4 regions of the Pseudomonas sp. B33.4 genome follow, and region 2 is predicted to be linked to each of the others. Evidence: riboswitches for the same ligand, from Rfam matches in the RefSeq annotation. Region 2 holds a riboswitch; each other region holds the start of a gene.
What was found. A riboswitch is a leader RNA that binds a small molecule or an ion and turns the genes downstream of it on or off. The one in region 2 is predicted to bind cobalamin.

Region 1: linked by a shared signal. The riboswitch ahead of U6037_RS16450 (TonB-dependent receptor) and the one ahead of cobW (cobalamin biosynthesis protein CobW) in region 2 are both predicted to bind cobalamin.
Region 3: linked by a shared signal. The riboswitch ahead of U6037_RS11885 (ABC transporter substrate-binding protein) and the one ahead of cobW (cobalamin biosynthesis protein CobW) in region 2 are both predicted to bind cobalamin.
Region 4: linked by a shared signal. The riboswitch ahead of cobO (cob(I)yrinic acid a,c-diamide adenosyltransferase) and the one ahead of cobW (cobalamin biosynthesis protein CobW) in region 2 are both predicted to bind cobalamin.

What each region holds. Positions count from the first base shown of each region.
Region 1 is NZ_CP140706.1:3,751,197-3,758,722, forward strand. Features, by position in the region: gene U6037_RS16445 (autotransporter outer membrane beta-barrel domain-containing protein) at 1-3,671, opposite strand, end outside; cobalamin riboswitch at 3,836-4,042, shown strand; gene U6037_RS16450 (TonB-dependent receptor) at 4,134-6,071, shown strand; gene U6037_RS16455 ((2Fe-2S) ferredoxin domain-containing protein) at 6,071-6,430, shown strand; gene U6037_RS16460 (ABC transporter substrate-binding protein) at 6,427-7,347, shown strand; gene U6037_RS16465 (PLD nuclease N-terminal domain-containing protein) at 7,398-7,526, shown strand, end outside.
Region 2 is NZ_CP140706.1:2,886,082-2,893,607, reverse strand. Features, by position in the region: gene cobN (cobaltochelatase subunit CobN) at 1-3,454, opposite strand, end outside; gene cobW (cobalamin biosynthesis protein CobW) at 3,458-4,531, opposite strand; cobalamin riboswitch at 4,630-4,842, opposite strand; cobalamin riboswitch at 5,732-5,954, shown strand; gene U6037_RS12710 (CbtB domain-containing protein) at 6,078-6,275, shown strand; gene U6037_RS12705 (CbtA family protein) at 6,287-6,988, shown strand; gene U6037_RS12700 (cobalamin biosynthesis protein) at 6,985-7,398, shown strand; gene cobM (precorrin-4 C(11)-methyltransferase) at 7,480-7,526, shown strand, end outside.
Region 3 is NZ_CP140706.1:2,672,622-2,680,147, reverse strand. Features, by position in the region: gene U6037_RS11900 (LysR substrate-binding domain-containing protein) at 1-740, shown strand, start outside; gene phnX (phosphonoacetaldehyde hydrolase) at 817-1,644, shown strand; gene U6037_RS11890 (Ppx/GppA family phosphatase) at 1,970-2,905, shown strand; cobalamin riboswitch at 2,948-3,142, shown strand; gene U6037_RS11885 (ABC transporter substrate-binding protein) at 3,286-4,299, shown strand; gene U6037_RS11880 (iron ABC transporter permease) at 4,308-5,312, shown strand; gene U6037_RS11875 (ABC transporter ATP-binding protein) at 5,309-6,073, shown strand; gene U6037_RS11870 (GNAT family N-acetyltransferase) at 6,012-6,563, opposite strand; gene metE (5-methyltetrahydropteroyltriglutamate--homocysteine S-methyltransferase) at 6,742-7,526, opposite strand, start outside.
Region 4 is NZ_CP140706.1:1,852,435-1,859,960, reverse strand. Features, by position in the region: gene bluB (5,6-dimethylbenzimidazole synthase) at 1-448, opposite strand, end outside; gene U6037_RS08310 (cobyrinate a,c-diamide synthase) at 445-1,845, opposite strand; gene cobO (cob(I)yrinic acid a,c-diamide adenosyltransferase) at 1,842-2,453, opposite strand; cobalamin riboswitch at 2,533-2,764, opposite strand; gene U6037_RS08300 (hypothetical protein) at 2,928-3,512, shown strand; gene U6037_RS08295 (sorbosone dehydrogenase family protein) at 3,579-4,892, shown strand; gene U6037_RS08290 (C40 family peptidase) at 5,028-5,564, opposite strand; gene U6037_RS08285 (C40 family peptidase) at 5,782-6,399, opposite strand; gene hda (DnaA regulatory inactivator Hda) at 6,614-7,318, opposite strand; gene U6037_RS08275 (AI-2E family transporter) at 7,525-7,526, opposite strand, start outside.

The DNA.
Region 1 (7,526 bases), 870 kb from region 2:
GACTCGAACGGGATGTACCCCGACTCGGAAGAAAACTCGGTTTTCGGCTGCCCCTTGAACTCATGCCAGACACTCGGCCGAATCCACGCGTTGGTGCGCCGTGCGCTTTTGTCGACGCCCTCGGTGTCCCAGTCCTTGGCGATGCGCACGCCGGCACGGCCAATCAGAGAGTCCACGTCCTTGAAACGAATGTTCGCGCCGACGTCATCGCTGCTGTCCAGATCGACATAGCTGTAGATCGCCTGCAATTGCGGCTCGATGTACCAGTCTTTGTCGACTTCGAACGGGTAGCCGTTTTCCAGCGACGCGGTGTAGCCCCAACCACGGGTTTTCAGTTTCGCCAGGTCGTTGGGTTTGGCTTCTATGTCGAAGCGATTGACCTGCAACACCCCGTCCAGATACCACCCCGAGGCGCCGAAGTGCGTCCAGTACGCGCCGACGCCGTAAGCGCGCAAGGTGTCTTCACCGGCGGCGCGCCGGGTGTAGTGGCTGACGCCAGCGTCGATGGTGCCGGCGGACAACGACAGCCCGGCCTGCTCGTGACTGCCGTCAGGCCGGTCCTTGCGGTAGAGGTCGGTGCCGACCTGGAAAGCCGTCAGGTCATAGTTGTATTCGGGCGTATTGCCCAAGGCGTTTTTGCGGTCGCCGTCCTGTTTACCGCTGCGATAGATCACCCGCCCCCAGCCCATCGACGGCGCCAGGGTGGATTCGTCTTCCTTGGGCAACGGATCACCGCGATTCAGACGCTCCTCGCCGACTCGCTCGTGAAGGGTGTCGACCATCGTCCGGCCGTAGACCAGCGCCAACGCCGGAACGGCGCCGTACAGCGATACTTCCGGACGGTAATTCGGCACCGGGGATGGAACGGGATCGGGATCAGGACCGGGAGGACCGTCCGGAGGCACGGCGTCCGAACGCAGATACCAGGTGTCCTTGCCGCTGCCATCCTCGGCGCCTTGCTGCAGGCGATATTCGTACGGGCCGGCCACCACTCGCCGGGCCAGTTGAAACGCGTTGGCGTCGCTCGCCCCCTCGGTCTTGTTGAGCAACTCGACCACCGCAATGCCGTTGCCCTGAGTCAGCTCGCCCTGCCCGCCGACGTTGCTCACGACCACGCCGGTGGTGCGGTCGCTGGCGGTGCTGGTCGAGTCCACCACCAGCATGTCGGACAGGCTGTTCGCGCCGCCGCCATTCAACGTGGTGTTAAGCAGCAGCCGGCCGCCATTGGACACGAACACCCCTCCGCCATCGGTGCCAGCCGTGGTCGCGCCGCTGATCAACAGAACATTGCCGACGCTGTTGCTGCCTGCGGCAAGGTCAAGGGTGCCACTGTTGATGAAGCGGTTGACCCCGAGCAATTGGCCCTGTACGGCGCCGCCTGACGTGGGCGCATTGGCAGCCTGGCCCAAAGGCAAATAGGCGCCGCTGGCGTTGAAGGTGGTGATGCCAGTCGCCGGTTGCGCGGCCAGGCGGATCACGCCGCTGTTATCGATGCTGTTGGTGCCCGATGTGCCGAGATCACTGACCGCAACACCCCAGGTATCGCGGCTGCCGCTGGCATTGCTGGCGGTGAAATTGCGCAGTGTCCAGGTGCCGCTGTTGACCACCGTGCTGGCAGCGCTGACGGCATTCACGGCGCCGGTCATTTGTCCGGTGTTGCCGAGCGAAAACGTTGTGCCGGGAGTGGTCGCGTCGGCGCGTACGGCGACATCACTGAGCGCACTGATCGCGCCCGAGTTGTTCAGTGTCTGGCTCGCGCCTCCGAGGGCGACACCGCTACTGTCGGCTCGCCCACCCTGAAGGGTCGCCGTGTTGCTGACGTTGGCGCTGCCGCCTGCGGTCAGCGCCTCAATCGCCGACGAGCCCGTGCCTTGGGTGGTGATCACCGCGCTGTTGTTCACCGAAACACTGGCCGCACCCGACGCCTCGGCGAGAATGCCCTGACTGTTGCTGGCGCCGAGCGTCTGGATCGCGCCGCTGTTGACCACAGTCTGGGCGCCTGTGACTGACAGCGTACGGATACCGCGCTGGTCATTGCCACGCGCGATCAGTTCCCCACTGTTGCTGACACTCAGCGTGCCCAGTCCGCTTCCGGAATTGAAAGCATTGCCCGCCAGTATCGCCGCGCCCTGGCCGTTGACGTCGATCAGCGAACCGGTGAACGCGACACCGACGTCACCGCCCAGCGTCAGCGCCTGAATGCCAAAAGAACCAATGCCACTGCCATCACCCGAACCGGCGTCCGAGTGGGTGATGATCGTGCCGCCGGCATTGACGTTGACCGTACCGGTCGGCGACTGCGTCGAGGCATAGATGCCATTGGCGTTGCTGTGCAGGGTTTCGATGCGATTGCCACGATAGTTGATCTGAACATTGCCCCCGGTCGAATCGACCCGAATGCCGCCTGCGCCAAAACCGCTGGCGAACAGGTCGCCCGCATAATCGATCAGCACATTGTTGTTTTCCGCGCTGACGATGATCGCGTAAGCCCGCGTGGTGTTGAGTCCGCCAAGCACATTGATGTTGCCGCTGCCCGTGATCGTGACATCGCCGGTGCCGCGCTTGATTACGTAAATGGCTCGGGAGCCGGCAGCATTGGCGGTGCTGCCAACATTCAGCGCGGCATTGTTGTCGATGCTGATCGAGCCGGTGGCGCCGACGTTGTCGTTGGCATAAATGCCGTGCGCTGCGCCGCCGGTTGTGGTGATCGCGCCTTCGTTGACGATAGCGATGCTGCCAACGGTGGAGAACGCGCGAATACCGAATCCGTTGAGACCGTTGGTGTTGATCGTGCCGCTGTTATTCAGGCGGGTATTACCGGCGCCACCTTCGGTGAAAACGCCGAATGCGTTCATGCCGATCCCTTGCACGTTCGCGGCATTGACCACAGTGGTATTGCCATTGACCGCGCGCGTATGCACGCCGGCGTGGTTGCCAATGCCCGCCGTGGGCAACGTTTCATCACCGATCGGTGGGCCCGCCGACAGTGCATCGTCGTTGTTGACCAGAATGCTGACGCCGCTGCCGACATTGACGTTGTTGTCGCCGCTGCCGCTGGCTTTGCTCCAGATACCGTTGCCGCCGAGCAAGGTGATCTGGCCGCTGCCCTGATGGTTCAGAATGATCGTGCCGCCGCCGCTGGCATTGATGTCGATGCCGTCGTGCTCATTGCCGACCACGGTGTTGAGGATGTTCAGCGTGGTGCCGGCGCTGACCGTGAACGTCGACAGGCCTGCGCCGGCATTACTGAGCGCCAGCGCATCCAGCCCGCTGCCGCCGAGGTTGACGGTATTGGTGCCGCCATCGACGCTCAGGTTCGCGTTGCCGGTGGTGCCAATGACATTGGCGAACACCGCGTTGGCAGCCGTCGGGGGCGTGCTGTTGACCGTCGTACCGCTGAGCGTCAGCGTTGTGTTGGCGTTGTTGCCTCGACTGTTCAGCGAGGATCCGGCCGTGGTGGTGATGGTGGTACCTGTCTGAGTGCTGATCGACGCATCGACTCCGGCCGTTGGCAAGCAGGTTTGCGAGACGTTATAGGCGCCTTCGGCCAAAGGCCCGCACGCCGCTTGCGCGTCGCTCAGCGTCAACGCATTGGCCATCGCGACCAGCAAGGCGTTGCGAATGAAGTGCGGGGCGAACCCGCCGGGAACATGGTCGCTGGCAGCGTGCATGAAAACCTCCTTGTTCGACTGCTCCTCGAGCAACTCGCGCCTGTCGACACCACGGATATCGCGTTGTGGTTACCGTCATAGACCTTAGTAGTTATTTCGAAAGTTGGTAATTCGCGGATCGAGAGTCGGTACCGGCAAGTTGACGAACGGTCTGTCGAATGTTCAGATGCCGCCCAGTTTCAGGTGTCCCATGCCGCCGCGCATGGGGTGAAACGGGAAACCGGTACGTTCTTTTCGAACAAGTCCGGTGCTGCCCCCGCAACGGTATGCGCGTGATGCTTTCGATAGACCACTGTGGCCGCACGGCCATGGGAAGGTGAAAGCCTCTATACGCGCGAGCCCGGAGACCGGCCTGAAATTTCGTTTGGCAAAATCCTGCGGTGGGCGGGCATGGGCCGGTATTGGCTGTGCGCGATGCCTTCTCCTGCATGCTCTTCTGCGAAGATCCTTTTCGAGAAGACAATGATTCGACCTTTCAACACTTCTGCTCCAACCCTGTTCCTTGGCTGCCTGTTCAGCCCGTTGCTGCTGGCCGATGACGCGCCACTGGAGCTCAATCAACAAATCGTTTCTGCGCCGTCGGTGGAGTCCACCACCGTCGCTGATATGGCGAAGTTCGGCAGCAAAGTCGAGATTGTGACCCGCGAGCAGATCGAGCGCGCCGGCCCCAGCGCCGATGTCAGTCGCGTCATGCAGATGTTCATTCCCGGCCTGTACGTAGCACCGAAAAACGGCCCGTTCGACTACGGCACCTATTCGCTGCTGGGCGGGCGCAACGACGACACGCTGATCCTGCTCGACGGCGTACGCCTGAACAATCGCCTGTACGGCGGCCTCTATCTGGACACTCTGCCGGCCAACGCCGTCGAGCGCATCGAAGTGCTCAAGGGTGGCCAGAGTCTGTTGTTCGGCACTCAGGCCGTTTCCGGCGTGATCAACATCGTCACCCGCAGCCCGCAATCGCGCAAAGCCTCCGGTGAGGTCAACCTGGGCGTCGACAGCTTCGGCGGCACCACTGCAGATGCGCGGGTCGAGAATATCTTCACTAACGGCTTCGGCGATCTGGGTTTGCTGGCGTACGTCAGCCACAACGTTTCCGACGGCTATCAGCCGTATCGCAACCGCGACATGAAAAACGATTCAGGGAAGAACCGCGCCTACGAAGTCACCACCTTCGGTGGCAAGGCGATCCAGTCGTTCGGCGACGATGCCCGGCTTGAACTGTTCTACCAATACGCCGACGCCAACCTCGATTTCGCCCGCCCGGTCGACAACCACAAAACCACCAACGATCGCGTGCAGCAGATCGCCACGGCGACTTTCGAGCAGACCGTCAACGAGCGTCTGAGCTACTTCGTCAAAGGCCATATCAACGACTGGGACACGCGCTACACCCGCGTCAACAACGTCGTCGGCGGCGGCACCAAAGTCATCAACCACGATGACTATTGGGGCTTCACCGACTGGGGCGTGCAGGCCGAAGGCAAGGCTGAATTGCCCGGCGGTCATGTGCTGGTATTCGGCAGCGACAACCAGTGGTTCAAGGGCCAGGACGATGTGCTGATCATCGACAACGACAAGGCAGAAGCCCACGCGTTCTACACGCAGTTGCGCCCGCAGATCGACGCCCTGCCCGACTGGCACCCGAGCATCGGCGTGCGTCACGAAGCCATGAGCGGTGGCGACAGTGCCACGGTCGGCATGCTCACTTCGCTGTATGACCTCAACGACAACTGGTCGGTGCGCGGTCAGTACGGCAGCGCCTACAAACTGCCGAACGCCGAGCAGCTGTTCGTCAACGAGCCGGGCGACGAGATCGGCAACCGCAACCTGAAACCGGAAAAGAGCCGCAACGCTGAATTGGGTGTCGACTACAAAGGCTTTTTGCTCAACCGCGAATTCAGCGCCAGCGTGACCCTGTTCAAACGCAAGATCGACGACCTGATCACCCTCGATGACATTCAGTGGGTCAACGGCGAAGGCACGATCCAGATGCGCGGTTTCGAGGCCGACGCCAAGCTGGCGCTCAACGAGCGGTGGAGCCTGCAAGCGGACATGACGCGCAACCTCACCGAGTCGCGCACCGGCGTGACTATCAACGATATTCCGAGCTTTTTCGCCCGTTCGCGGGTCGGCTATGAATCGGAAAACCGTCTGTGGGGTGCCGGCGGTGCGATCCGCTACATTCGCGACATCACAAGCTCGAAGCAGGTCGAATACGGCAACTATTGCGTGGTCGACGCCGACGCTTATCGCTATCTCGACAACGCCCACCAGCACCGCGTAAGTCTGCTGGTGGAAAACCTCTTCGACCGTGATTACGTCACCAGCCGCTCAAGCAACGTCGACAACCTTGGTCGGCCGTTCACTTCCGAAGTGCGCTACACGTACCGCTTCTGATGAGTGAGATCACAACCATCGACGGCGTCGACAGCCACCCGGACTGGTCAAATGTGCCCGAGCACGCGCGTCATGTGTTCCTCTGCACCGGCCCGCGCTGCACCCAGCGTGGCGCCTTGCAGTTATGGAAAACCTTGCGCCGGCATTTACTGACGCACGATCGCATCGAGACACCGGGCGGCGTCTTGCTGACGCGCACGCACTGCCAGTTTCCGTGCAATCAGGGGCCGATTGTGACGGTGTATCCGGAGCGCTGCTGGTATGGCGTGCACAGCCATGAAGATGCGCAGCGACTGGTCGAGGGGCATCTGCTGGGCGGCGAGGTGGTCGCCGATTTGCTGATCAAGGCGCGGGCATGAGCCGGTTGTGCGTGCTGTTGAGTGCCCTGCTCTGCGCGGCGCCTGCGTTCGCCGACCATTTGCGCAATTGCGGCGAGGACTGGCGCGCCGCTGCGCCTTCGCGCATCGTCGCGCTCAATCAGCATGCGGCGGATCTCGTGCTGGCACTGGGTGCGGGGCCAGCGCTGGTCGGCGTGGCGTATCTGGATGACACCGATGCCGGTCAGCGGCCTTCCGAGTATTTCGGCGTGCCGGTGATCGCGCGGCAGTACCCGGCCAGCGAAGTGCTTTACGCTGCGAGGCCGGATCTGGTGATCGGCGGGTTTGCCACGGCATTCGGTGACGGTGTGACTTCACGCTCAGGGCTTGCCCGTAATGGCGTGGGTTCGTATCTGTTGGAGTCGGCCTGCAACGGGCATTCGCTGGATTACTTCGCGCATGTGCGTAGCGACTTGCTGACGCTGGGCAAGCTGCTGCACAAGCAGCCGCAAGCGCGGCAATTGAGGGAGGCAATGGACGCCGATCTCGCCAGCGCCCGAGCCTTGGCCGGTGCGGGTGAACCGCTGTCAGTATTCTATCTCGACAGCGAGGTCAAAGGCCTCGACAGCGAAGGCCGGCGTGGTTTTGTCACCCCACTGCTGGCCGCCGCCGGGGCACGCAATGTGTTCGCCGACATCAACCTCTATCGAGTCACCGTCAACACCGAAACCCTGCTGGCCAGCGACCCGGACGTGATTCTGCTGGCCGACGCTGAATGGTCCCCAGCGCGCCGCAAACGCTATCTGTTGACCCACGACCCGGTGCTCTCACAACTGCGCGCGGTACGCGAGAACCGCATCATCGAGATCCCTTTCACCCACCTGCTGCCGACCTTCAACAGCGGCCGCGTCGCTTTGGAACTGGCCCGCCAGCTCAACGCCTTGAAGAAAAATAAATGAACCCACCGCCCCCCAAGCGACCTAACGAACAGACCATCAGGAGGTAGCCAATGCAAATCGAAACCGTGTGGATCGTACTGGCGGCAGTTCTTCTGCTAATCGAACTCTGGGCCATCAATCGGGTGCGCAAGAGCGAGGGGAAAGCGAGCAATAAAGGCGTGTGGATTGTGCTGATCGTG
Region 2 (7,526 bases):
GATAACTGGCCGCCGCTTCGCCACGCAGGGTTTCCACAGCAGCAAGCATGCCGCCCTGGAATTGGTAGTAGTCGTTGGAATCGAGCAAGTCGTGCTCGCGATTGTCCTGATTCTGCAGCACCGCTTGCACGTGACTCAGGCGCTGGACAAATTGTTCACGGGCGGCCGTGCCTTCGTCGGCACCGCCATAGGCGTAAGCGCCCCAGTTCAGGTAAACCTCGGCCAGATCCGCGCGGCTCTGCCACAAGCGCCCGTCGATCGCGCCCTGCACGCCTGCGCCGTATGCGCCGGGTTTGGCGCCGAAGATCCGCCAGCCGGCCTGACGCCGCGCCGTTTCTTCATCAAGACCCGATTGCAGCAGAGACTCGCGCTCGGCGCGCACTTTTGCCGCCAGCGGATTGAGATCGTCCGGCTCGTCCAGCGCGGCCACTGCTTGCACGGCTGCGTCGAACAGGCGGATCAGGTTGACGAAGGCATCGCGGAAAAATCCGGAGACGCGCAACGTGACATCGACGCGCGGACGGTCGAGCAGGCTCAACGGCAGAATCTCGAAATCGTCGACGCGCTGACTGCCGGTGGCCCACACCGGGCGCACGCCCATCAGCGCCATGGCCTGAGCGATGTCGTCGCCGCCGGTGCGCATGGTGGCGGTGCCCCACACGGATAATCCGAGCTGGCGCAGGTGATCACCGTGGTCCTGGAGGTGACGTTCGAGAATCAATGTCGCTGACTGGAAACCGATGCGCCACGCGGTGGTGGTCGGCAGGTTGCGCACGTCGACCGAGTAGAAGTTGCGGCCGGTCGGCAGCACGTCGAGGCGGCCACGGCTGGGTGCGCCGCTGGGTCCGGCGGGGACGAAGCGGCCGCTGAGGGCGTCGAGCAGGCCGCGCATTTCGGCGGGGCCGCAGGCATCGAGGCGCGGAGCGACGACTTCGCGCAGATTGTCGATGATTGCGCCGACTTCAGCCCAACGCGGTCCTTGTAGGAGTGAGCCTGCTCGCGATGGCGGTGTATCAGGCAAATCTGTATCGAATGACACTCCGCTATCGCGAGCAGGCTCACTCCTACAAGGGGATTGCAGCGTCTGGAAAATCAGTTCAGTGGCAAACAGTTCGAGGCGTTCGCGGGTGTCGCCGGCGGTGCGCCAGACTTCGTCGCCGTGCGCTTGCAGCTCTGTCGGGCGTGGACCTGTCCATGGTTCGGCCAGCGCGCAATCGAGCGGATCGAATCCGAGTTCGAATGCTTTGGCCAGTGCGCGCAGCAGACTCGACTGTGCGCCCTTCCCGTCTCCGCGCGGAATCCGTAGCAGCGCGAGCAACGTATCGATCCGCAAACGTCCAGTCGGTGACTCGCCAAAAATGTGCAAGCCATCGCGGATTTGCGATTCCTTCAGATCACACAAGTAGGTATCGAGACGTGGCAGCCAGATCGCCGCATCGGCATCGCTGTCCAGCCCGGCATCAAGCTGCAATTCACGATCAATCTGCGTCTCACGCACCAGTTGCAGAATGTCGCGCTGCAACTCGCGGGCGCGGCGCGGATCGAGCAGTTGCGCTTCGTAATACTCGTCGGCCAACAGTTCCAGATTGCGCAACGGGCCATAGGTTTCGGCGCGGGTCAGCGGCGGCATCAGGTGATCGATGATCACCGCTTGCGTACGCCGCTTGGCCTGGGCGCCCTCACCCGGGTCGTTGACGATAAATGGGTAGATGTTCGGCAACGGTCCGAGCAATGCATCCGGCCAGCAGTTCTGCGAAAGACCAACGCCTTTGCCCGGCAGCCATTCGAGGTTGCCGTGCTTGCCGACGTGAATAACGCCGTGCGCGCCGTAGGTATTGCGCAGCCAGAAATAGAACGCGAGATAGCCGTGCGGCGGCACCAGATCCGGGTCGTGATACACCGCGCTCGGGTCAACCTGATACCCGCGCGCCGGCTGGATGCCGACAAAGGTCAGGCCGAAGCGAATGCCGGCGATCATCATGCGCCCGTCGCGGCACATCGGATCGTTTTCTGGCGGGCCCCAGCGTTCGACAACGGCGTCGCGATTGGCCTCGGGCAGCGCGTTGAACATTGTCAGGTAAGCGTCCATCGCCAGGCTTTGCTGACACGGGCGCAGGTCAATCGTATCGAGATCGTTGCTGACACCACCGAGCAATTGCTGGATCAACTCGGTGCCGCTGTCCGGCAATTGGGCGGTGATCGGATAACCCTCGGCCTGCAACGCGCGCAGAATATTCAGCGCCGCTGCCGGCGTGTCGAGACCGACGCCGTTGCCGATGCGTCCGTCGCGAGTCGGGTAGTTGGCGAGGATCAGCGCGATGCGTTTTTCGCCGTTCGGCACCCGCGCCAGGTCGATCCAGCGCCGCGCCAGTTCGGCGACGAAATCCATGCGCTCGGGCTGCGCGCGATAGCAGACCACATCGGACTGACTGCGCTCGCTGCGCCAGGCCAGATCCTTGAAGCTGATCGGCCGACTGATGATGCGCCCATCGAGTTCCGGCAAGGCAATGTGCATGGCCAGATCGCGCGGGCCGAGGCCCTGCTCGCTGGCGCGCCAGCCGGGCTCGTTATCCTGCGCGCAGATTGCCTGAATCACTGGAATATCGCGGCGAAACGGCCGCAAGTGTGGTGCTTCGGGGCTGGACTGGGCGAAACCGGTGGTGTTCAGAATCACCCCTGCCTCGACTTCATCCAGCCAATCCTCGACCACCGTCAGGCAGCCGGGCTCTTTCAAACTGGCCACCGCAATCGGCAGCGGATTAAGCCCCGCTGCCTGCAAGCGCTGGCAGAACACATCGATAAACGCAGTGTTCGCCGCTTGCAAATGCGAGCGGTAAAACAGCACCGCCGCGACCGGTTGATCGGGCAGCCATTCGGCTTGCCAGTCACTCAGTGCGGCGGAGTTTTTTTGTGGATGGTAAATCGCCGTACGCGGCAGGGTTTGCGGCTCTTGCCAAGCGTAATCGCGGGCGAGCCAGCGGTTGGCCAGGCAGCGGAAGAAATCCAGTGCATTGCCCATACCGCCCTGACGGAGGAACTGCCAGAGTCGGTCACGTTCCTCGGCGTTGACGGTGCTCAAGTCGCTGAGCTCCGGATCGGGCCGGTCATCGCCCGGCACCAGAATCACCTGCACGCCGCGCTCGGCCAACTCGACCAGACGCTCGACGCCGTAGCGCCAATAAGCAATGCCGCCGTGCAGCGAAATCAGAATCACCTTGGCGTGGCGCAGCACTTCATCGACGTACAAGTCGACCGAAGCGTGGTTCTGCACCTGCATCGGGTTAGCCAGACGCAGGCTCGGATAATCCTCGGGCAATTGCTGCGCGGCTTCGGCGAGCAGCGCCAGGCTGGAGTCGCCGCTGCACAGGATCACCAGTTCGGCGGGGGTTTGTCCAAGGTCGGCAATGTTGTCATCCGAGACGAATCCGCCGGGCTGGGTCCTGAGCAGGTGCATGGCTTAAACGCTGAGCGCAGCGCGCAGTTGCGCTTCGAGTTGCGCCGCATCGAGTTCCTGACCGATCAACACCAGACGCGTCACGCGCGCTTCATCGGCGCTCCACTGACGGTCGAAGTGTTTGTCAAAACGCGTGCCCACGCCCTGGATCAACAGGCGCATTGGCTTGTTCGGAATCGCCGCAAAGCCCTTCACACGCAGGATGCCGTGCTTGACCACCAGTTGCGTCAGCGCGTCGAGCAGCAGGCTTTCGTCGGCTTGCGGCAGTTCGATCGAGATTGAATCGAAAGCGTCGTGATCGTGGTCATCGTGGTCGTCATCGCCTTCACCGTGGTGGTGATCGTGATGGCTGTGGCGGCTGTCGATGTGTTCTTCGGAACTGGCGCCGAGGCCGATCAACACGTCGAGCGGCACACGGCCGTTGCTGGCTTCGATGATTTTTACCGCTGGCGGCAGTTCTTCGGCGACTTCAGCGCGCACGCGAGCGAGGTCTTCCGGGCTGGTCTGGTCGGCCTTGTTGAGGATGACGAGGTCGGCGCTGGCCAGTTGGTCAGCGAACAATTCGTGCAGTGGCGATTCGTGGTCGAGGTTCGGGTCGAGTTTGCGCTGGGCATCGACCTGATCCGGGAACGCGGCGAAGGTGCCAGCGGCCACGGCCGGGCTGTCGACCACGGTGATCACCGCGTCAACGGTGCAGGCGCTGCGGATTTCCGGCCACTGGAAGGCTTGCACCAGTGGTTTTGGCAGGGCCAGGCCCGAGGTTTCGATGAGGATGTGGTCGAGGTCGCCGCGACGGGCAACCAGTTCGCGCATCACCGGAAAGAACTCTTCCTGAACGGTGCAGCACAGGCAGCCGTTGGCCAGTTCGTAAACGCGGCCGGTGGCTTCTTCTTCGGTGCAGCCGATGGTGCATTGCTTGAGGATTTCACCGTCGATGCCCAACTCGCCGAACTCGTTGACGATCACCGCAATGCGCCGGCCCTGAGCGTTATCGAGCATGTGCCGCAGCAGTGTGGTTTTGCCCGAGCCAAGGAAGCCAGTGACGATGGTGACGGGGAGTTTGGCCAGTGTTTTCATCGGTATGCCCTTTGGCAAGCGGCGGGCATACGGGACGAGAACCGGCCACGCGCGTGCGCGCCGGAAGCGTTCGCCACCGGATCACCCCGCCCGGTTGTAGTGAGAATCTGTGACGAGGCAGGTCTCCTGGCTGACGGTGTTCAGGCGCGGGGCCTGGCATTCGCTGCGCCTTCCCGCTGGCTCATGGGTTGAGCTGGCAGTGGCGTGGCAGTGAATTTCACCGTTCACAGTTGCGGGGGCAGCCGCGGCATTGACCGCGTTCCCTTCTTAGCTTCGGCAGCGGCCGAAGAACCTCGAAAGCGCAAGGCTACGCATGGCTTGCTTATGGGTCAATGTTTGGGTTTTTTTGGATTGGGGGCATATCCGTTGCTGCGGGTGCTGCCGCTGGCGGTTTCGCTCTTACATCGAGTCACCTTTTCCAAACGCCGAAAAGGTAACCCAAAAGGCTTTGCCCCGGCGTACGGCACTTCGCTGAGGCTCAGTGTTCCCTCGCTACGGTGTCCATCCGGGGACATCGCCTACGGTTTGCTTCGCTGCACCTCCTCTCGATGTATGCGGCTACGCCGCACGGCGCTGCGCGCCTGATCCCCGGATGAACACCTACGCTCGGCCTGCCGAAGGGGCAAAAAAGCCAGATCAAAAGCCAGATCAAGAGCCCCTCACCCTAGCCCTCTCCCGGAGGGAGAGGGGACTGACCGAGGTGATTGCGAGAGATACGCCGACGTGCGATACCGCGTTGAACTCAGATTCTGAAAGGCCCACAAATCGGCTCCCTCTCCCTCGGGAGAGGGCTGGGGTGAGGGGCAGCAACAACGCAAATCAAAAGCCGAACACCCGCGCTCCTCACCACTCAATAGGCCGAGTGTCAGCTCGCCTGCTCTTGATCTTGATCCACGGGCGACGTCGGAAGGCTGAGTGGAGGGATTGATCCGGGCGTGGGAGCGCAGCGACCGTTTGGCGCAGCCAAACACAGCGAGAGGAGGTGCAGCGAAGCAAACCGTAGGCGCTGCGCCCGGATCAATCCCGGAGCGAAGGAACCCCGAGCCCCAGCGAGCGGGCCGCACGCAGGAGCAAGCCTTTTTGGTTACTTTTTCGGCGTCTGGAAAAAGTGACCCGCCGTAAGGGCGGAACCCTAATCAGCAACACCCGCAGCAACGGATCCACCCCAAAAAATTGACCAAAACCCCACCCCCATGCTCTCCTACACACCTTGTTACGGGTGCCCTTCACAGGGTGAAACGGGAAACCGGTGAATCATGTGCTTTACTCAGAGCCATGTCAGTCCGGTGCTGCCCCCGCAACGGTAAGCGAGCGAAGCGTCAAAACCACTGTGCCTGTACGGCATGGGAAGGTGACGCTTGCAGGTCGGCCTGACGCCAACCCCTCGTGAGCCCGGAGACCGGCCCGCAACACACAGCCCGCACCTTGTGCGTCGCTGAACATAACAAACCCGCGGTGGGCGGGCGCTGTTCGAACCTCTGCGAGCCCGACCCGCAGGGGTTTTCATGCGCTCGATTCACCCACTGACACTCCAGAGGGAAGCGCCATGTCGATCATCAGCAGCACCGGCAGCAACACGGACAAAATCGCCAGCACCACCACCCTGAGCCAACGCCTGACCGCCGCGATCTTCGCCTCGATCCTCGGCGCCAGCCTGGTCTACTTCGCTGGTTTCTCGCACATCGAAGCGGTACACAACGCCGCCCACGATACCCGCCACAGCGCCGCGTTCCCGTGCCACTGAGACCTGCCGACATGATCAAGCGTATAGCGCAAACCGCAGGTTTCACCGGTCTGCTGGCCGCCCTGCTCCTCACTCTGCTGCAAAGCTTCTGGGTATCGCCGCTGATTCTTCAGGCCGAAACCTACGAGAAAGCCGAACCGGTTGCGGTTCATGAACATACCGAAGGTGCCATGGCCGGCCACACCCACGACGCCGAAGCCTGGGAGCCGGAAGACGGCTGGCAGCGCGTGGTCTCGACCACTGGCGGCAATCTGGTGGTTGCGGTGGGTTTCGCTCTGATGCTCGCGGGCCTGTACACCCTGCGCGCCCCGACCAAAACCTCGCAAGGCCTGCTCTGGGGTCTGGCCGGTTACGCAACATTCGTGCTGGCGCCCACTCTGGGCCTGCCGCCTGAACTGCCGGGTACTGCCGCCGCCGATCTGGCCTCGCGACAGATGTGGTGGATCGGTACAGCCGCCTCGACCGCAGTCGGCCTGTCGTTGATCGCGTTCAGCCGTCATTGGCTGATGAAAGTCCTCGGCGTGGCCATTCTCGCCGTGCCGCACGTGATCGGCGCACCGCAGCCGGAAGTGCATTCGATGCTTGCCCCGGAAGCATTGGAAGCTCAGTTCAAAATCGCTTCGCAGCTGACCAACGTAGTGTTCTGGCTGGCCCTGGGCCTGATCAGCGCCTGGTTGTTCCGCCGCAAAAGCGATGGCCAATACCACGCATGACCGATGACCGCGCAGCGCCGACCTTCGTGGTCGGTCTGGGCTGCCAGCGCGGCTGCCCGGCCAGCACGTTGCGCGCGTTACTTGATCAGGCGTTACAAGCGCATCGCATTGAGCTGCAAATGGTCAAGGCCTTGGCCAGCATCGACCTGAAGCGCGATGAGCCCGGGTTACAGGAACTCGCCGCACAACTGGCGCTGCCGCTGCTATATTTCAGCAGCGAAGAATTGGCCAGTTATCAGGAACGACTCAGCCACCGTTCCGAGATCGCCTACGAACGCACCGGTTGCTATGGCGTCGCCGAAAGTGCCGCGCTGGCCCTTGCCGAACAGCTGATTCAGGCACCGGCAAAACTGCTGATTTCCCGACAAAAATACGCTCAGGCCACCTTCGCATTGGCCGGTGCTGCATAAATTCCCGATAATCCCCGCCACCGATCATGAGCAATCTTCATCTGAAGCGATTGCCGCCCCCCTTTTTCACAGGATTCAACCATGACCGTCTACTTCATCGGCGCCGGCCCCGGCGACCCGGAATTGAT
Region 3 (7,526 bases), 210 kb from region 2:
CTTTCTCGGTCGAGCTGTTCCATCGGCGCGGGCGCTACATCGAGATGAGTTCCGCCGGGCACAAGCTCTACGCAATCACTCAAGGTTTGTTCGGCCAGGAGGACGAAGCGGTGCAACTGCTGCAGAGTTTCAAGCAACGCAAGAACGGCATGCTGCGGCTCGGCGCGGTGTCGCCGCCGATTGCGATGAACCTGACCTATGAGCTGATGCAGCGCCACCCGGATATCGAACTGGAAACTTCGTTTTCTTCGGAAAAGGACACCCTGGCGCGGTTGTTCAACTTTGATATCGACGTAGCGATCCTGGCCTTGTCGGAATTCGATGAGCGCTTCCACACGCGGCTGTATCACCGTTATCCAATCATCGCCGTGGTGCGCGATGATCATCCGTGGGCCAGTCAGGCGCAGGTTAACATCAGCGAAATCAGCCGCGAGAAATGGGTGATGCGCGAGCAAAGTGCGCGCACCCGGCAACTGGTGGAAGAAAGCTGCAAGCGCCTCGACATCGACCTCAACCGCGTCATGCAACTCAACAGTCGCGAAGCCATCGTGCACGCGATCGTCAAAGGCATCGGCATCGGTTTTGTCTCGGCGGTCGAGTACGCCGAAACCCCGGGCACCACGCCGATCACCTTTGTCGATCACCCGTTTTTCATCGAATACCACCTGTGCTGCCTCGGCATCCGCCGGAACCGACCGGTGATTGCCGAACTGTTTGATTCGAATCCACCGCTGACCTGATCAGCATTGACCCTTGAAACCGCCTACCTCATTGCCGAGGGACGGCCCACGCTTACCCGAAAACGGAGATTTGACCATGCAGTATAAAAACCCGACTCACCTGCAAGCCGCGATCCTTGACTGGGCCGGCACCGTTGTCGATTTCGGCTCGTTTGCGCCGACGCAGATTTTCGTCGAGGCCTTTGCCGAGTTTGGCGTCAAGGTATCGCTGGAAGAAGCGCGCGGGCCGATGGGCATGGGCAAGTGGGATCACATTCGCACGCTGTGCAACCTGCCGCAGATTGCTGAACGCTATCGTGCAGCGTTTGATCGCTTGCCGAGTGACGACGATGTCACGGCAATCTACGAGCGCTTCATGCCGTTGCAGATCGAGAAAATAGCCCTGCATTCGGCGTTGATCCCCGGCGCGCTCGAGGCGATTGCGGCGTTGCGCAACAAGGGTCTGAAAATCGGTTCGTGCTCCGGTTATCCGGCGGTGGTGATGGCCAAAGTTGTCGAACTGGCGCGGGAAAATGGCTACATCGCCGACCATGTCGTCGCCACCGATGAAGTCCCCAATGGCCGGCCGCATCCGGCGCAGGCGCTGGCTAACGTGATTGCTTTGGGCATCGATGACGTGGCGGCCTGCGTCAAGGTCGACGACACCTGGCCGGGGATTCTCGAAGGGCGCGCCGCCGGCATGTGGACAGTGGCGTTGACCTGCTCCGGCAACGCACTGGGCCTGACCTATGAGCAATACAAGGCGTTGCCGTTGGATCGACTGGCGGAAGAACGCGCGCGGATCGGCAAGATGTTCGCGCCTTCGCGTCCGCATTATCTGATCGACACCATCGCCGAGTTGCCCGAGGTAATCGAACACATCAATGCGCGTCTGGCCCGAGGCGAAACTCCTCAGTCCTGCTAACTCCCCACTACCCCTGTAGGAGCTGCCGAAGGCTGCGATCTTTTGATCCTGCTCTCAAAAACAAAGTCAAAAGATCGCAGCCTTCGGCAGCTCCTACAGGGATTTCGCTGAATTTTGGGCAAAAAAAAGCTGCCAAATTCGGCAGCAAAAACTTTAAGAACACGCGATGTATTGGCCTCAGCATAGACGCCGGATAATGACAGTGTCATGACAGCCACACATTCATTGAACCGCCGCTGCCCCGTCATCAGGATGTCATCAAGATCACGGCAGAATTCTCGCAAACCGTCTCGCGCCTCCCGACGGGTGCTTTGCAAGGATTCCCATGAAAGACGACGCCTCGCTGTTTGCCGCCATCGACCTGGGTTCGAATGCCTTTCGCCTGATGATCGGCCAGTCGGTGCGCAGTCGAAAGGGCCTGCAGATTCAGGAAGTGAAAACCCTGCGTGAACCGGTGCGTCTTGCCGAAGGCTTTGATGGCGGCGCGCTGGACGCCTTGGCGCTCGATCGCGGCTGGCAGGCGTTGGCGCGGTTCGGCAAGAAACTGCGCGGTTTCGAGGCCGGCCGCGTTCGCGCGGTGGCCACCAGCGCGGTGCGTGAAGCGGACAACGCGCAACTGTTTCTGGCCAGTGCCGAGCGGCATCTGGGCTTTCCCATCGACGTCATTTGCGGCCATGAAGAGGCGCGGCTGGTCTACGCCGGCGTGACCCATGCCTTGCCGAGCGCTGAAGACCTGCGCCTGGTGGTCGACATCGGCGGCGGTTCCACGGAATTGATCCTCGGCCAGGGCGCGCAACCATTGCTCACCGAAAGCATCGCCATCGGTAGCGGCACCTTGAGCACACGCTTTTTTCGCGGCGGCGACCTGTCCGCCGCTGCGCTGCAGGAAGCCGAACGCTTCGCCATCCTGCAGTTTGAAAAAGTTGCCCGGCGCTACCGCGCTCAGGGCTGGCAGCAAACCATCGGCTCTTCCGGCACCGCGCGCATGCTCGCCAAAGTGCTCAAGGCCAATCGCCTCAACGACTACGGTCAGGACGGCATCACCTACGGCGGGCTACTGCGCCTGTCGTTGCTTCTGCTGAAGGTGAACAACGTCCAGCAACTGAAACTGGCCGGGCTGCAACCTCATCGCCAGAGCATTCTGCCCGGTGGTCTGGTGTTGATGCTCGCGGCATTCAAAGTGTTCGGCATCGCGCAGATGCTGCCCTCCGAACCGGGCCTGCGCCTGGGCGTGTTGCACGGTTTGATGAGCCAGCACTAATCCTCGCCGCGACAGATTCGTCTCCCCTTAAACGGCGCGATCGACTAACATGCCGCCGCCGGTTCCCGAACGGGACTAATAGGGAATCCGAGGTGCTTGCTCAGCATTGATCGGAACTGCCCCCGCAACTGTAGGTGCCGAGCCTGCTCCACGACTGCCACTGGGTGAATCCCGGGAAGGCCGGAGCCAGGCGATGACGCATCAGTCAGGAGACCTGCCGGCACAGTGACTACTAACCGGCGGGGTGTCCGGGAAGGACATCGTGCCGTGCGCGTCTTCGTTGGCTGCCCGGCCTTGCGCTGTTTTCCTGACCGCGTTCGATGGTGTGTTTCCAGACCGTACTCTCCCGCTCCCCGTACGGTTCCCTCGGAGACTGCCCCATGCTGCTGCCCCGCATCGCCACCCTCATCACCGGCCTGACCCTTGGCGCCATGGCGCAGGCGGCACCGACTGTCTATCCGCTGACGGTGAAAAACTGCGGCAGCACCCTGACCTTCCAGCACGCCCCGACGCGCACCGTGACCATCGGCCAGGCCGGCACGGAAATGCTCTACGCCATGGGCCTGAGCGACGAAGTCGTCGGCACCTCGCTGTGGTTCAACAATGTGCTGGACAAGTACAAGGCACAGAACGACCTGATCGAGCGCCTGGCCGATAACGAACCGAGTTTCGAATCGGTGATCGGCAAGCGCCCGGAACTGGTGGCCGTGGAGCTGGAATGGATGGTCGGCCCGCAAGGCGCGGTCGGCACCCGCGAGCAGTTTCATGAGCTGAAGATTCCGACCTACCTGCTGCCTTCCGATTGCGAAGCCAAGGACAACCTCGTCGGCGCCGATGGCACGCGGCTGGCGCCGTTCCGCATCGACACGATTTACAAAAGCGTGAGCCAACTGGCGCAGATCTTCGATGTGCAGGAGCGCGGCCAGCAGCTCAACGACCAACTCAAGGCCAGCCTCGCCAAATCGATTGCCACCGCGCAAGGCAAACAGCTGAAGGACGCCAGTGCGCTGGTCTGGTTCTCCAGCGCGCAAATGGACATCGAGCCATTCGTGGCCGGGCACAAAGGCATTCCCGATTTCATGCTCAGCACCCTCGGCGTGCGCAACGTCGTGCAGTCCGATGAAGAATGGCCAACGGTCGGCTGGGAAACCATCGCCAAGGCCAACCCGACCTTCCTCGTCATCGCGCGCATGGATCGCCGACGCTTCCCCGCCGACGACTATGAAAAGAAACTCGCCTTCCTGCGCAGCGACCCGGTGACACGCAACATGGACGCAGTGAAACACAACCGCATCATCATTCTCGACGCCATGGCCATGCAGGCCAGCCTGCGCATGTTCGATGGCATCGAGCAACTGGCCACGGCCATCAACGGCTATGACCTGTCGCAATGAGTGCCAGTCTGATCCGTACGTTGCTGGCCCTGGCGACGCTGTTGATTGCAGTGGTTGCTGGCGTGGCCATTGGTGAAACCTCGATTGAACCGGGCGTGGTCGTGCAAGTGCTGGCGAACAAATTGTGGGGCGCCGGTTATGTGCTCGACCCTATCGATGAAGGCATCGTCTGGAACTACCGCCTGACCCGCGCACTGGTCGCGGCCGCGTGCGGTGCCGGTCTGGCGACGTGCGGGGTGATTTTGCAGTCGCTGCTGCGCAACCCGTTGGCCGATCCGTATCTGCTGGGGATTTCTGCCGGCGCTTCGACCGGGGCGGTGATGGTGGCGTTGCTCGGGGTTGGCGCCGGAATGATTTCGTTATCCGTCGGTGCCTTTGCCGGGGCAGTTACAGCGTTTGTGCTGGTGATTCTGTTGGCGCGGGTCAGCGGCTCGGCGAGCGGCACCGGGCAAATCATTCTCGCGGGGATCGCTGGCTCGCAGTTGTTCAACGCGCTCACGGCGTTTTTGATCACCCGCTCGGCCAGCTCCGAGCAGGCACGCGGGATCATGTTCTGGCTGCTGGGCAATCTCGGTGGCGTGCGCTGGCCATCGGTGTGGCTGGCGGTGCCGGTGGCCGTGTTGGGGTTGATTGTGTGTCTGTGGCATCGGCGGGCGCTGGATGCGTTTACCTTTGGCGCGGATTCGGCGGCATCTCTCGGCATTCCGGTGCGACGCGTGCAAATTCTGCTGATTGGCTGCGCGGCGCTGGTGACGGCAGTGATGGTGTCGATTGTCGGCTCGATCGGTTTTGTCGGTCTGGTGATCCCCCACGCGGCGCGCCTGTTGCTTGGCACCGGCCATGCACGCCTGCTGCCGGCCAGTGCATTGGGTGGCGCGGTGTTTCTGATTGCCGCTGATGTGTTGTCACGTACGCTGATCAAGGGTCAGGTGATTCCGGTCGGGGTGATTACCGCACTGGTCGGTGCGCCGGTGTTTGCCTTGATTCTGGTTGGCCGCAGGTCCGCACGATGAGCAGTGTTTTGGGTTGTTCTGGTCTGAGCTTCAGAGTGCGTGGCGCCGAGTTGCTCAGCGGTGTCAGCCTTAAGGTGCAGCGCGGCGAGACGCTGGGCATCGTCGGGCCGAATGGCGCGGGCAAATCCACCCTGCTGAAATTGCTGGCCGGGTTGCGCGAACCGAGCGCTGGTGAGGTGCTGCTTGAAGGTCAGCGCCTCGGCAAAATGGCCCGGCGCAGCATTGCGCAAAAGCTCGCGGTCGTTGAACAACAGGCCGACACCGACGACGGCATTCGCGTGTTCGATGCCGTGGCGTTGGGGCGCACGCCGTGGTTGTCGGCGCTGCAACCATGGTCGGCGGCGGACAATGCCATCGTCGAGCAGGCGCTCACCGACGTTGACGCGATGCACCTGCGCACGCGTCTCTGGCGCAGCCTGTCGGGGGGTGAACGGCAGCGGGTGCATATCGCTCGGGCATTGGCGCAGCGACCGCAGATTTTGTTGCTCGACGAGCCGGCCAATCACCTCGACATTCAGCATCAACTGACCATTCTCAACGTGGTGCAGGCGTTGCCGGTGACCACGCTGATTGCGCTGCATGATCTCAATCAGGCGCTGAAATGTGATCGTCTTGCGGTGCTGGAACGCGGGCGGCTGGTGGCGCTGGGCGAACCGTTGGCGGTGCTGACACCGCAGCGGTTACAGGAGACCTTCGGAGTCAGGGCGCACTACCTGACGGACCCGTTTGATGGGGCGCAGATTCTTCGATTCCACTCATGACGCTGTGCATGTGAATGGTCTGCCAGACCGGGTCAGCGTCGACATCGATGATCTCGAAACCCTGCCGCTGCCAGAACGCGATGGCGCCCGGCAGAAACGGATGGGTGTGCAGGTAAATCACGTCTACTGCGTTGGCGAGTGCCAGATCCTTGAGTGATCGATACAGTGCGCCGGCCAGCCCTGAACGGCGCTGCGCAGGCAGGACGAACAGACGCACTACCTCCACCACTGTGCGGTCGGGATAGACAAGGTGCGGGAAGCGTCGGTCGTAAGGAAGATAGCCGATGGACGCGACGATTTGCCCCGCCTGCCGAGCAATCAGAAAGCGCCCTGCCCCATGCAGATAAACCTCGGCAAAACGCGCCAGATCGTCGGGCATACCCGTCGCGCTCAGCTTCGGGAAAAGCTCGGCGCGGGCCTTTAGAACAAAATCCAGCACCTGGGCAATGTCTGCTTCAGACACTGCCTGAATAATCGGTTGATGACTCATGTAACGGCAAACACCTGGACTGCGGCTGGCCACATTAACAACAGCCTCCCGGCGATGCCAGCCATCCGTCTACCTGTAGGAGCTGCCGCAGGCTGCGATCCTTTGATCCTGTTTTCTAACAGCCAACATCAAAAGATCGCAGCCTGCGGCAGCTCCTACAGGGGGGTGTTTATTCGTGTCAGGCCAGCTCTTTGCGCAACTGGCGGGCAGCGGTGACCATGTGCACCAGCGCCGCTTCCGTCTCCGGCCAGCCACGGGTTTTCAAACCGCAGTCCGGGTTGACCCACAGCCGCTCGGCCGGAATCCGCTTGGCAGCCTTGCGCAGCAGATTAGCCATTTCCGAAGCATCCGGGATGCGTGGCGAGTGAATGTCATAAACGCCCGGGCCGATTTCGTTGGGGTACGCGAAGGCTTCGAAGGCATCCAGCAATTCCATGTCCGAACGCGAAGTCTCGATGGTGATCACGTCGGCATCCATCGCCGCAATCGACTCGATCACGTCGTTGAACTCGCTGTAGCACATGTGCGTGTGGATCTGCGTTTCGTCGCGCACACCCGAGGCGCACAGGCGGAACACTTCCGTCGCCCAGTCCAGATAATGCTGCCACTGCGCCTGACGCAACGGCAGCCCCTCACGGAACGCCGCTTCGTCGATCTGCACGATCTTGATGCCAGCGGCTTCCAGATCCACCACTTCGTCGCGAATCGCCAGTGCCAGTTGCCGCGCCTGCACTTCACGACTGACGTCTTCACGCGGGAACGACCACATCAGCATGGTCACCGGGCCGGTCAGCATGCCTTTCATGACTTTGTCGGTCAGGCCTTGGGCGTAGCGGATCCACTCGACAGTCATGGCTTGCGGACGGCTGAGGTCGCCGAAAATCACTGCCGGTTTCACACAACGCGAACCGTAGCTTTGCACCCAGCCAAAACGGGTGAACACGTAGCCATCGAGTTGCTCGG
Region 4 (7,526 bases), 1.0 Mb from region 2:
CCAAGCCTTCGGAACGCGAGGCCAGCCAGAGGTTTTGAATCGCGCAGGACAATGACGCCATGTCCATTTCCGGCAGCGTGCGGCGCCCGAAAATGTGCTTGTCGCGATCATCCATCAGCGCGGCGACCAGCACTTCAGCGCAGTCGTTGATGCCTTCGACCTTGAGTTTCATGAACTCGTCACTGCGCTCGCCGAGGGCAATGGCTGTGCGGATGCGTTCTGCTTCGACGAGGCTCTGGATCTGGCCGCGCAGGGTGCGATCACTGATGCGGATAAAGCGCCAAGGCTGCATCAGGCCGACGCTTGGGGCCTGGTGGGCGGCTTCCAAAAGTCGGCGCAACAGCTCTGGCTCGACGCTGCCACCGGTGAAGTGGCGCATGTCGCGGCGTTCGGCGATGGCTCTGTAAACCGCTTCGCGCTCGGCTTCGGAGAATGCGTTGTCGGTCATGGCCCCATCGCTGGCAAGCCAGCTCCCACAGGGGATTGCATTTCTTCAGGAAGCTCACCGTCCACTGTGGGAGCTGGCTTGCCAGCGATGGCGGCCTGGAGGCCAGGCGCAAACAATGCAGCGACAGCCGCAGGATTCGACGGAAAATAGAAGTGCACATAAGAAGCCGTCATCCGCCCTTCCCGATAAACCGCCTCGGCCCCACGTCCACCATTCGGGCTCAGCCCTCGAGCAATCGGCGTCAGCTCGGTGGTGGTCAGCGAATGATGATAAGTGTGCCCACGCAGCGAACCTTCCGGCAGATCCACAGCTTGCAGCGCCAGTGCCGCCAGACGCTTTTGCATCACCGCATCGCCCTTGAGCAACCCGACCAGTTCAGCACGCGTACCTTCAACATCGGTCAGCGAGTCGAGCAAATAAAGCATCCCGCCACATTCAGCGAGCAGAGGTTTGCCCGCCGCATGATGCGCACGAATCGCCTCCAGCATCGCGGTGTTCTGCGCCAACGCGACGTGATGCAACTCCGGATAACCACCGGGCAGATACACGCTGTCCGCTTCAGGTAATTGCGAATCACGGATCGGCGAGAAGAAACTCAACTCAGCGCCCATCGCACGCAGCAGATCCAGACTCGCGCCATAAGTGAAGGCAAACGCCTCATCACGGGCAACGGCAATGCGCACATCCTTCAGCAGCGGCTCGACAGCGCTGACGTCAGGCGCGGCGAACTCAACCGCTGGTGGCAGCGCTACCTCGCAACTACTGGCCAGCGCGTTGGCAGCGGCGTCGAGACGCACATCGAGGTCATTCAATTCGCTGGCCTGCACCAGGCCGAGATGGCGGCTCGGCAGTTCGATACCAGTCTCTCGCGACAACGCGCCGTACCAGCGCAGCCCTTCCGTGAGGCTGCCTTCGAGCAACTGCGCATGGCGCAAGGTGCCGACACGATTGGCCAATACGCCGGCAAACGGCAAGTCTGGCTGATACTTTGCCAAGCCCAGCGCCAACGCACCAAAGGTCTGCGCCATCGCCGTGCCGTCGATCACACCGAGCACCGGTACACCAAAATGCCGCGCCAGATCGGCGCTGGACGGCGTACCGTCAAACAGGCCCATCACGCCTTCGATCAGAATCAGATCCGCCTCGGCAGCGGCTTCCCACAACAGCCGACGACTTTCCTGCTCGCCGACCATCCACATGTCCAGTTGATACACCGGCGCACCGCTGGCGCGCTCGAGGATCATCGGGTCGAGAAAGTCCGGGCCGCATTTGAACACGCGCACCTTGCGCCCCTGATTGCGATGCAAACGGGCGAGTGCAGCGGTGACGGTGGTCTTGCCCTGACCGGAGGCCGGCGCGGCGATAAGTACCGCCGGGCAGTGACGTGGTTGATTCAAAGTTCGACGCCTTTCTGCGCTTTGATACCAGCCTGGAAGGCGTGTTTGAGCATGCCCATTTCGGTAACCGTGTCGCCCATTTCGATCATTTCCGGCTTGGCCGCGCGACCGGTGACAATCACGTGCTGCATCGGCGGACGCGCCTGCAAATCGCTGAGTACCTGATCGAGATCGAGATAACCGTGCTTGAGGGCGATGTTCAATTCATCGAGCACCACCAGACCGATCGACGGATCACGCAGCAGTTCGCGCGAGACTGCCCACGCGGCTTCGGCGGCGGCGATGTCGCGCTGACGATCCTGGGTTTCCCAAGTGAAACCTTCGCCCATCACGTGGAAACGTACCTGCTCGGGGAAACGGCGGAAAAACAACTCTTCGCCGGTGCTGTTGCGGCCCTTGATGAACTGCACAACACCGCATTGCATGCCGTGGCCCATGGCGCGGGCGAGCATGCCGAAGGCCGAGCTGCTTTTACCTTTGCCGTTGCCGGTCAGCACCAGCACCAGACCGCACTCGTCGGGCGAGTTGGCGATGCGTTCGTCGATCACGGCTTTTTTGCGCTGCATACGCGCCAGATGGCGTTCGTCGCGCTCGGGGGAATCAGTCATGGGGAGCTCTCCGTTGGGGCTGGATAACGGCGGGCAGGCACAAGAATAGACGGCAAAAAGCCTGGCATCGCCCACCGTGATGCCGCTGGATGGATCAGGCCGGTCTCCGGGCTCATGAGCGGCGTTTCGCCTGACTGCGCGCCTTCCCGCTTCTGTCGAGGCAGTGGCTCAAGGCGCAGCTTTTACTCATTTACCGTTGCGGGGGCAGCGCCGGGATCGTGGTGGTTCTTCGCGTGAAGACAACCCTCACCGGCTTCCCTGTTTCACTCTGTCGACGCAGGTCACAGAGCACCTGAAACAAGCCGCGAAGGTTAGAGGGTTGGGGGTGGAGCGTCAATTAAAGAGGCGGCCATCGGGCGAATAACTGCCGCCGATCAATTATCTGACGCCAATCTTGTGCCACACTGATACAAATGATATCAAAGAGCCATGCTTTTCTTGAAAAGCCCACCACAACAATAAAGGATGATGACGATGCAAGGCATGATCATCAGCAACCCGCGCCTGGAATTCCTGCGCCCGGTGCTTGAACGCTGGTTTGACTGTATCGACCGTTACAACGCCGTGCGCGGCGACAGCGACACGCCTTACTGGCATGACGAGAAAGCCAATCTCGGATTGCTCTCGGCCGCAGCCTGGATGGCCGAGCTGGTCACTTTGAACGACACTGCCACGCGCAAACAGAACGAAGAAGGCGAGCGCAACGCCCACGCCGATCTGTTTCTGGCCGGCGCCGAAGACCGCGCCTTTATCCAGGCCACTCAGCGCTGGCCGAAGGTTACCAACTTGAATCTGACCCAAGCCCTGCTGGACATCACCAACGACGCCAAGCGAATCAGCTATGCCAGCGATCTCAAGCTTGGCTGCCTGTTTGTCGCGCCACAAAAAGCCCAGCACAGCGCCAGCCCCGAAGAGCTGCAGGACATGGTCGACGATTTGCAAAAAGAGCACACCTGCGCTGTCGCCTGGTATTTCCCCTATGCCTACCGCAAATTGCGCAGCGAAGCTGGCAACTATCACCCGGGCATCGCCGTGCTGTTCAAGGAAGCCCGCGGCTGAGCAGTTGAACCATCGGGCTTGCGCCCTCCTCTATGATTAGGAATGCATTCATAGGGAAGATCAGCAATGCGCAAGCCCCAGCTCGTTTTTGTCATCGCCTTCGCCGGAGGGCTCGCCGCCTGCGGTGAATCCTCCAGCCTGCAAGTCTCCGACGGCACCGGCCCGTCACCCAAGCTGCCCGAACCAAACAAGACCCTGATTCCGACGGTGAACATCGCCCCGGCAGTCGGCTGGCCCGAGGGTGGCAAACCGACCGCAGCGGCCGGCACTCAGGTCGCAGCGTTCGCCGAAGGCCTCGATCACCCGCGCTGGCTCTATGTGCTGCCCAACGGCGATGTGCTGGTGGCGGAAACCAATGCCCCACCCAAGCCGGATGACAGCAGCGGCATTCGTGGCTGGGTAATGAAGAAGGTCATGGGCAAGGCCGGCGCTGGCGTGCCGAGTCCGAACCGCATCACCCTGCTGCGTGACGCCGATCACGATGGCGTCGCCGAAACCCGCACTGTGTTCCTGCAAAACCTCAACTCGCCATTCGGCATGACCCTGGTCGGCAACGACCTGTACGTCGCCGATACCGATCGCCTGCTGCGCTTCAACTACGAACCCGGCGCGACCGAGATCAAGTCGCAGCCGATCAAGGTGGTCGATCTGCCCGGCGGCACGCTGAATCATCACTGGACCAAAAACGTCATCGCCAGCAAGGACGGCAGCAAGCTGTACGTCACGGTCGGCTCGAACAGCAACGTCGGCGAAAATGGTCTGGATAAGGAAGAAGGCCGCGCAGCGATCTGGGAAGTCGATCGGGCGACCGGTAATCACCGCATCTTCGCCTCGGGCATCCGCAACCCCAATGGCCTGGCCTGGGAGCCCACCAGCGGGGCGCTGTGGACAGCCGTCAACGAGCGTGACGAAATCGGCAGTGATCTGGTGCCGGACTACATCACTTCAGTGAAGGACGGCGGATTCTATGGCTGGCCGTTCAGTTACTACGGTCAGCATGTCGATGTCCGTGTTTCCCCGCAAAACCCGGACCTGGTGGCCAAAGCCATCGCCCCGGATTACGCGATCGGGCCGCACACTGCCTCGTTGGGCCTGAGTTTTGCCGAGGGCAACACCTTGCCGGCGCAGTTCAAGGAAGGCGCATTCATCGGCCAACACGGCTCATGGAACCGCAAACCGCACAGTGGCTACAAAGTGATTTTCGTGCCGTTTACCGGCGGCAAGCCGAGCGGCACACCGGTGGATGTGCTGACCGGCTTCCTCGATAAGGACGAGAATGCATTGGGCCGGCCGGTGGGCGTGGTGATCGATCAGCAGGGTGGCTTGCTGGTGGCGGATGATGTCGGCAATAAGGTGTGGCGAGTCTCAGCCAGCAAATAATTTTCGCCATGCACAAACAACTGTAGGAGTGAGCCTGCTCGCGATAGCGCCATATCAGTCGACATCATCGTTAACTGAATGACCGTTATCGCGAGCAGGCTCACTCCTACATTATTGGATTGTGTGTGGCTTGAATTAAGGGTTATGCGCCAGATGCTCCGGCTGTAATACGCGCTTGGCGCTCAGATATGCCTTCTGCCAATACGCCTTTGACAGGCTGTCCAGCTTCACCGTGCCACCTGTGGCCGGCGCATGCACGAAGCGCCCTTCGCCAACGTAAATCCCCGCGTGACTGACCTGCGAACCGCCATTGGTGGCGAAGAAGATCAGGTCGCCGGTCTGCAAGCCTTCCTTGCCGACGTTCGGCGCCTGCATGACGATCAGCTCACGCGTCGAACGCGGCAGCGAAATCCCCGCCGCGTCGCGGTAGACAAAACCGATCAGCCCACTGCAATCAAAACCCGAGTCCGGCGTGTTGCCGCCCCAACGATAAGGCGTGCCAACCAGACCAAGTGCGCGAAACAGCACATCTTCAGCGGCGGGCGAGAAAGATTGCGAGGGGCCAAACACGACCGGCGCGCGAACCACTGGCGCAGGCGGCGGTGTGCGACTGGCGCAGGCGCTGAGCAGCGCTGCGAAGAAGAGCAAAGTGAGGCGGGCCGACATCGTCATAAGCAGAACATCCTGATCTGGCTGCGGCTTTTTCTGCCGATGGACAGAAAACAAAACCGCCTGCGGAGCACGCAGGCGGTTTGCCATCAATATAGATTCAGGATTCTAGCGGCTACGCGGCAAACTTCAAGTAAGACTTTAACTTCACCTTGTAAAGTCTAGGTCTACTCCGTTGCCGGGAGCCTGATTGTCGCCGCGAACGCAGCGACAACGGGGATTACTTGCGAGCGGTGACTACAGTCGGAGCGTTGGCCAGAGCGCGTTTCGCTTCGATGAAGGTCTTGCTCCAGTAGCTGTCACCCAGGCTGTCGATGCGAACACCGCCGCTGCGACGACTGCTGGAGTGGATGAACTGGTTGTCACCGAGGTAGATCCCGGCGTGACTGACACGACCGCGACGACCATTGGTGGCGAAGAACAGCAGATCGCCCGGCTCAAGGTTGCTGCGCGAGACCAGCGGTGCATCGACGTTGATCATTTCGCGAGTCGAGCGTGGCAGGTTCATGCCGGCTTCTTCGCGGAACAGATAGCCGATGAAACCGCTGCAATCGAAACCGGCTTCAGAGGTACCGCCGAAACGGTAACGGGTACCGATCAGGGACATGCCGCGCTCAAGGATGCTGTCGGCCAGAACAGGAAGCTGATAAGGCTTCTTGCCGTTGAATTCGTTGAGTTCTTTTTCGGTGTCCAGCTCTTCCTGATAAATAACGGAAGACTGGGCCGTGGCAGAATTTTTAACCTGTTGAGGCTGCTCTTGAACTGGAGAATGAGCAGCGCAACCGTACAACAGGGTGACGAGTGCGAGAGGCACGAGGGGTGCGAAGCGCTTTAGCATGGGCACGACCGTGGCTGATAGTTGTAAAGAAGCCGAGACTATGCCCGCTATCAGCCTCATTTGCAAATTCAATCGATCTTTTTGTGACTTCTCGGTTTCTCGTTTACATCTAAGCGCTTAAGCCCATTTGAACCGATACGCGGCCTGCACATTGTGCAGGAAAGCGGATTTTCTGGCGCCTGAAATATGCCGAAACACGCTGAAAGCCGCGCCGTTACCAGCCTAGCGTTTCTTTCAGGAAGGGAATGGTCAGCTTGCGCTGAGCCTGCAAAGAGGCCTGATCGAGCTGTTCAAGCAAGTCAAACAGCGCACTCATGCTGCGGGTGCCGCGAGTCAGAATAAAATGCCCGACTTCATCGGTCAGGTGCAGACCGCGGCGCGATGCACGCAATTGCAGGGCGCGCAATTTGTCTTCATCGGAGAGCGGACGCATCTGGAAAATCAGCGCCAGCGTCAGGCGGGATTTCAAGTCAGCCAGTTTGACCGGCAATTCACGCGGAGAAGTGGAGGCGGCAATCAGCAAACGCCGACCGCTGTCACGCAGACGATTGAACAGATGAAACATCGCCTCTTCCCAGTCAGCCTTGCCGGCAATCACCTGCAAGTCGTCCAGGCAAACCAGTTCGTACTGTTCGAGGTTATCGAGGATTTCGACGCCGCGATCCATCAACTCGGCCAACGGCAAGTACACCGCCGGCTCGCCCATCTGCTCGAATCGCAGACACGCCGCCTGCAACAGATGCGTACGCCCTACGCCGTGCTTGCCCCACAGGTAGATCAGGCTTTCTGTCCAGCCGGCGTCGGCTTCGCATAGACGCTCGACATAGCCGAGTGCAGCGGCATTGGCGCCTGGGTAGTAGTTGATGAAGGTGGCGTCGTCACGCAGACGCACACCTAGGGGCAGCTGAATCGGTTTCATGCTGACTGAACAGTTCTCAAGGAACCGTTAGTGGCCTCTGTGTAAAGTTTGCGAAGTTTATACCCGTGAAGCTGAGCGCACAATGCGACAGACTCCAAGCAAAATCAAAGGTTTGCGTTAACACACTGGTTTTATGACAGATTCTTTGGCGCCAGCACCTGCAGGACACGGGCCAACCCGGCGATTCGCCGGGTTGGCCCGCACCATT